2 regions of the Zhaonella formicivorans genome follow, and region 1 is predicted to be linked to the other one. Evidence: riboswitches for the same ligand, from Rfam matches in the RefSeq annotation. Region 1 holds a riboswitch; the other holds the start of a gene.

Region 1 (3,412 bases):
TCATCTTATTCATCCCCGTGAGTAAAATAAGCTTTACCACCCCTCTGGAGATCGATCTGGAAGAATACCCCGAAGTGTACTCCATGATCGATTAGCGTTAATTTATCGCCATGTCCCAAGCAGTATTTCTCAACACAACCTAAAAAACGCTTAACAGCAAAGATCTGTTAAGCGTTTTATTCATTTCCCCTATTAACAAACCAATTCATAGGAGATGACAGAATTTTTATTGACTTTAGCCTCGTACAAAGCTTTATCAGCTTGTTTCAATAAATTTTCGGCTTCAATCCCATTCACATCGCTACAGCGTACTACGCCTGCGCTCAGCGTGATACCGGCCAATGCATTAACCTCCTTGCGAATACGGTCCAACACACTCTCCGCCCCTTCAATAGATGCATTATGTAAAATAAGGATAAATTCCTCGCCGCCCCACCTGCAGGCAAAGTCAGTAGCCCTGATATTCTTTTTGATAATATAAGAAACCTTTTTTAGGACCTTATCCCCTACTAAATGGCCCTGCTCATCGTTTATTTCCTTAAAATTATCAATATCCAGGATGGCGAGACTAAAGGACCCCTCCTTGCGTTTAGCCATACTAATTGCCTTCTCCAGGTTGGCATAAAGGTAGCGGCGGTTATAAAGTCCCGTTAGCACATCAACAGCCCCGCTCCTGTGCAGCAACGCTATATAGCGACCGAAGGCTAATCCGACAATAAAATTAATAACGCCCAATATTAGCCAAAAGGTACCGTGCTGGTAATAAGTCTTCAGATGAATAAGGTAAAAAACTGCGGTGGCGGCTAAACCCATGGCTCCAAATAACAGCGGAGTATATATGAAGTAGAAGTTGCGCATAACCGGTACCTACTTTCAAAAAATACCCTTCTCCTATATCCTAACACAAAAATTTCCATTTGCAAGGTCGATTCAGCCGATATGCGCAGATAATTGTAGATAATTTTCGACAAAGAAAAAAGAACCGACTTGTAAAATTTCAAAAATATTTACTTTACATCATAAAAAAATCGTAGTAAAATATTATATATCTTATTGCTTGAAAATTTTTCCTGCTGTAAGTACAATTCTATACAATTCCTTAGCGCTGAATTTTTGCCTGAAAAGCGGGGGAACCAACTTCTTGGGGTGAATCCTTTGTTCGAAGTTAGAAGTGCGAAGTTCGAAGTGTGAAACTTCATCCAACCTCTGACTTTGTAAAAGGTAGGGCTATCTTTCGGTCCGAACCCGTCAGCTAACCTCGTAAGCGTGGAAAGGGAGTAGCTAAATATACATAATCTACCGCTGTTTAATTACAGTGGATGGTAATTATTGCTGTCTTTTCACCCCGCATTTCTCATGCGGGGTATTTTGTTTTTAAATAATCATTAAGTCCCATTTGGAGGTGAGTTGCAAGCAGGGACTAAAATATTTTAAATAAGGGGGAACCAAAGAATTATGAAACGCAAGTTCATATGTTGGCTGGGAGGGTTAATATTAACAACAGCGCTAGTCACAGCAGGCTGCAGCAGTGCCAACACGGAAACTACCAGAGGAGATCGGCAGGCTATGGAGCAGGAAAAACCGGTGTTTAAATTCGCTATGTCAGGGCAATATAAACCTTTTAATTACTTTAACGAAAACAACGAGCTAACCGGATTTGATGTGGAAATCGGTAAAGCAATCAGCGAAAAGCTGGGAATGGAGCCAGAACCTATTGCCACTCCATGGCAAGGGATTATTGCCGGTCTGAAAAACGGACGCTACGATGCCATCATCGGCAGCATGACGATCACCGAAGACCGGGAAAAAGAAGTTGATTTTAGTGAACCCTACTATGTATCAGGCGCCCAGCTGTTTGTGGCTCCCGGTTCCAATATTAAAAGCATTGAAAACGTTAACGACAGCGTTACAGTAGGAGTGACCATTTCCACCGTATATGAGGAAAAAGCCCGGGAATATACCAAAAAAATCAAAACTTACGACAGCGATGTAACCGCTCTCCGGGACCTGGCCGCAGGTCGGACTGATGCAGTAATCACAGACCGCTTTGTGGGACTAATTGCCGCTAAAGAGTCGGGAATAAACGTGCAGCCCGCCGGAGACCTGTTATTTGTAGAAAGGATAGGAATTGCAGTGCGGCAAGGCAATGATGAATTAAGGGAAAAAATAAACCATGCTCTTAATGAAATCAAAGATGAAGGGACTTATTTGAAAATCAGTCTGTCCTACTTTGACCGGGATATCAGTGAATAAAGACCTGCCGGGAAAAGGTGCGCAAAAATCAGCGCACCCTTTATGATGGGAGGTATAAGATGACATTTTTTAACGACTTATTACGAACATGGCCCATCTTTTTTCAGGCGGCGCTAGTTACAGTGCAGCTGACCGCAGTGGCCCTGGCAATGGGAACCGCCATCGGGCTTGTTTTTGCCCTTTTGAAAATCTCTAAAAATAAATTGTTAATCGGTATTGCCAACGGATACATCACCGTTATCAGGGGCACTCCACTGATTGTGCAGATTTTCTGGATTTATTACGGCCTGGCGAGCGTTGTAGATGTGGGAGGATTTTGGGCAGCTATCCTGGCGTTGGCAGTACATAACGGGGCATATATCGCGGAAATTTTCCGGGGAGGCATCGAATCCATCGACCGGGGGCAAATGGAGGCTGCCCGGTCGTTGGGAATGCCCTACGGCCTGGCTATGCGCCGGATCATTCTCCCTCAGGCTTTCAGACGTATAGTGCCGCCCCTGGGCAACCAGTTTATTATCGGCCTTAAAGACTCATCGCTGGCCGCTTTTGTGACCATTGAAGAACTTTTCAACATTTCCATGCGCATGGCCTCGGCTACATTCCGGGACATCCAGTATTACACTATTGCCGGTCTTTATTATTTGGCACTGGTTGTTATCTTCAGCTTTTTAGTAAATAAACTGGAACAGCGGCTGGCTGCAGGCAGCTCCGGTATGGTCAAGGGGGTAGGGTTATGATGATCAAGATCAGAAATTTGCATAAACATTTCGGGGAACTGCATGTTTTAAAAGGTATAAACATGGAAGTCAAGGAAAAAGAGGTAGTTTGCCTGATCGGTGCCAGCGGTTCCGGCAAGAGCACTCTGCTGCGCTGCATCAATTTCCTGGAAAGATCAGAAGGTGAAATCTGGATAGAGGGAAGAAAAATTGACCGTCAGACCATGGATTTGAATAAGCTGCGCCAGGAAGTAGGCATGGTTTTTCAACACTTTAATTTGTTTCCCCATATGACTGTCCTGGGCAACGTTATTGAAGCCCCAATTCATGTCAAAGGCTTGAGCCGCAAAGAAGCTGAAGAAACTGCAATGCAACTGCTGAATAAAGTAGGCTTGGCAGACAAAGCTAACGTCTACCCCTCTCAGCTTTCGGGTGGGCAAAAG
Region 2 (3,412 bases), 670 kb from region 1:
GACCGCGTTTAACTGGCGCAAATTATCCACTTGGATGACACAAACAGCCTCTGTGGCCTGGACATCAATATGGACTCTTCCCCAGCTGGGGTAAGGCGGCAGCACTCTGAACTGGTCGCTCTCCTCTGTAAGGAAAACTACCAAACGGTATGCAGGCAGCTTAATCTCCTTGTCCTTCATCCGTGCACCTCAAAAAAAGTTTTTCGCTACATCATATTTTCGGATTCAGTACAAAGTGCAAAGCCACATCATGGTTCATCTTCCATCACATACATGTACTGGTAAACATATACTGTCAGTGAAGAAATATTTTATACTAATCTCCTTAACCTTATTAACCTATTAAGAATTAAGCTGGAAAGGAGGTTCAATCAATGGATATGGAACAAAGTCACTCTTACAAGGACCATACCGAATGTAAACCTAAAGAATGTTACCATTTTCATCACTATTTTCATATGGGCGGTTCCCATGGCAATCCTGACGACCCCTTGTTTTTCGGGTTCCCTTTTTTCCATCCTTTCTTCTTCTTTGGATTTCCATTTTTCTTCCATCGTAGGTTCTTCTGAACCAAGCGTGTATTGCTGGTCATTCAGCAAAAAAGCGGGTGTTCAACCCGCTTTCGTACTTATAACGCCGCAAGCTTTCATAAAAGCTTTCACCGTAAGTATCGGTATTTGATTTTCAACCACCTGGCCCGCCATTTAAACAACGTATTCCAAGTTTTAATCAGCAGGTAGCTTTGAATTTTGCGCTTAAAAAGAAACCAGCCGGCCATCTTCATCACCCTGAGAGCGCCAAAACCAAGGCGCAGAATATACTTCATTGTATGATAAAACCTAAACAAAGGTGATTGCCAAACTAAGCTGAAAATTTATAATTTCTAAAACTATAAACGGACTCCGCTGCCTCAAGCAGAGTCCGTTTAAAATTATCTGCCTACAAAAAGCTGTGTCCAGTAGCTGCCGTAGCTTCCGCCGTTCACATAGCCCACACCGATGTGAGTATAGTTGGCGTTTAGGATGTTTGCCCTATGTCCGGAGCTGTTCATCCAGGCCTTCACCACATCCTCGGGAGTTTTCTGCCCGGCGGCAATGTTCTCACCTGCATATTTATAGCTGATTCCGAACTGCTTCATCATCTCAAAAGGTGAGCCATAGGAAGGTGACTGGTGGGAGAAATAATTCTTGTCCCGCATGTCAGCTGATTTTAAACGAGCCACCTTGGCCAGTTCTAAATCCACTTTTAATGGCTGTAAGCCATTCCGCTGTCTTTCTGCATTGACTAAATCCACTACCTTTTGCTCGTAAGCATTTAAACCCTGTCCTTCAGGTGCAGGTTCGGGCGCCGGTCCGGGAGTCGGTACCGGCTCCGGTTTTGGCTGCGGTTGTGGCGCCGGGGCCGGTTCAGGAGCTGGCTGCGGAGCCGGTTCCGGCTTCGGAACAGGTTGTTGCGGTGTAGTGGCAGGCCTGTAGGTGACAATTCTATAGGTAATCTTGTAAGGCGAAGTAGATGAATAATAGGTAGTACGGTAAATGCTGTAGCGATAAGTTAAGGCATTGGCTGCTTTAGGTGGTATGAAGGAAGTAAAAGCGGCCAGCGCTATAATCACGCTTAAAAGGCAAGCAAAAAACTTTTTGGATGCTTTCATGTGTCCAAACCCCTTTCATGCTTGTTGCTTAAGATCATAGAAGCCTGTGAAGCGACCAGCTACAAACCATACTAGATCTGTAACACTGCTTTTTGTGCATTAGCGAACAATAAACTTTAAGCGCCAGGGCTTGGACGGATTACATGCAACAAAATAACAACACCTCTCTTTCAACGCCGACGAGGTTAGCTGACGGGTTCGGGCCGAAAGAGCTGCCCTACCTTTAGGATTCACCCCAAAAGATTGGTTTCCCCGTTTCCCTGCAGGGAATTAGGCGTTTGGCTGAAATGACAAGTATTAACTTTTTTCGTCAAATTCATCATATCATATTCGTTTAATAATGGCTTGCGGTAAATCTTGCCATCGTTGAAACGTGCAACACAAGTTACAGCCCCTCCTTACCTAACACCTCTAAAAACGCTTTAACCACTTCAGGGTCGAATTGTAGTCCTACGCCCTTTTGCAATTCCCGGACCGCCACCTCCCGCGGAAGGGCTTTACGGTAAGCACGGTCTGAAGTCATGGCATCAAAGGCGTCGGCCACAGCTATAATCCTGGCCTGCAAAGGTATTTCAACTCCTTTCAGCCCATCGGGGTAACCGGAACCGTCATACCTTTCATGGTGGCTGCGCACTCCTGCCAGCACCGGAGCCAACAGCTTCAATGGTTTCAAGATCTGTTCTCCCACCTCCGGATGAGTGCGGATCTGCTCCCACTCCCTGTCGGTCAGCGGCCCTGGTTTAGTTAAAACCTGCTCCTGAATGCCAATTTTGCCTATATCATGCAACAGGGCTGAGTACCGGATCATTTCCAACTCCTGGGGCGAAAAGCCCAATACCGCGGCAATATGGCGGGCATAATGGGCAACTTGGCTGGAGTGTCCCCTTGTATAAAGGTCTTTGGCTTCTATTGCCTCAATTGCAGCTTCTACAATCTCCGTTGTAATCTCACCGCCATTTAGCGAGGTATAGACGCTGCCGGCAAAATCAGCAAATCCCTTCAGCAGAGTCATAATCAGAGCCAACTCTCTAGGAGTGCAGTCCTTGACGTTCAAAAGCAAAATAAATCCCAGATTGCGCACTGAGCCTACCACAGGGTAGAGCAACCCTACTTCTCCGGGCTCAAAATAACCGGGCAACAGCTCATGCATGGCTACAAACCGGGGCTTGGACCCCATCCTGTCTATTTCCTCCGTCAGTACCTGCTTTAAATTTTGGAGCCGCTCAAAACTGCTGCAGTTGTGCACTTCATAGGTGAAAGCCTCGTTAACCCGAATACTTATAAAATATCTAAAGCCAGTCTCCCCATTCACCATCTCACCCCCCAACCAATACAGGTATTTTTTATAAAAATACTATATTATTTATCTTATACTATTTAAAGCGTAAAAGAATAATTTTAAGAAAACTTTTATCAAGAAATTGAAAAAGCGGCCAATTGGCCGCTTGCTTTCTGTTTAGCATTAATTTGCAAAAATGAGCAGTATAAGAATCAAGAACACCGCAAAAGCTACACGATTACCAAAAAACCCAAAACCGTCTGGCATAAAACATACCTCCTTCAGACGCTAAGTTTTGTTTTCAAGATTATCATATGAACCACAGCGGAAATGGTGCATCGATCCGCGATGTTAAGATTTACCATAAAAAAGCCTGCTTTGCCTTTTTGCTCGTCGACCTTAGTTTTCCATGAAGAAGTATTATGCTTGCCAAATCTATATTCTGAACATCTTTGGTAAAAATAAAGTCAAGAGCTATTGGG

What was found. Region 1 has a riboswitch for cyclic di-AMP ahead of EYS13_RS12735 (ABC transporter substrate-binding protein). Riboswitches for the same ligand answer to the same signal wherever they lie in the genome.
Region 2: it holds a riboswitch for cyclic di-AMP, as region 1 does, so the genes downstream of both, EYS13_RS16415 (CAP domain-containing protein) here and EYS13_RS12735 (ABC transporter substrate-binding protein) in region 1, are expected to answer to the same signal.

Annotation. Positions count from the first base shown of each region.
Region 1 covers NZ_CP085524.1:2,595,991-2,599,402, forward strand. The annotation lists gene EYS13_RS12725 (hypothetical protein) at 1-95, shown strand, start outside; gene EYS13_RS12730 (GGDEF domain-containing protein) at 193-858, opposite strand; cyclic di-AMP (ydaO/yuaA leader) riboswitch at 1,094-1,283, shown strand; gene EYS13_RS12735 (ABC transporter substrate-binding protein) at 1,456-2,253, shown strand; gene EYS13_RS12740 (amino acid ABC transporter permease) at 2,313-2,990, shown strand; gene EYS13_RS12745 (amino acid ABC transporter ATP-binding protein) at 2,990-3,412, shown strand, end outside.
Region 2 covers NZ_CP085524.1:1,927,998-1,931,409, forward strand. The annotation lists gene EYS13_RS09495 (hypothetical protein) at 1-180, opposite strand, end outside; gene EYS13_RS09500 (hypothetical protein) at 372-554, opposite strand; gene EYS13_RS16415 (CAP domain-containing protein) at 932-1,651, opposite strand; cyclic di-AMP (ydaO/yuaA leader) riboswitch at 1,810-1,938, opposite strand; gene EYS13_RS09510 (HD-GYP domain-containing protein) at 2,037-2,963, opposite strand.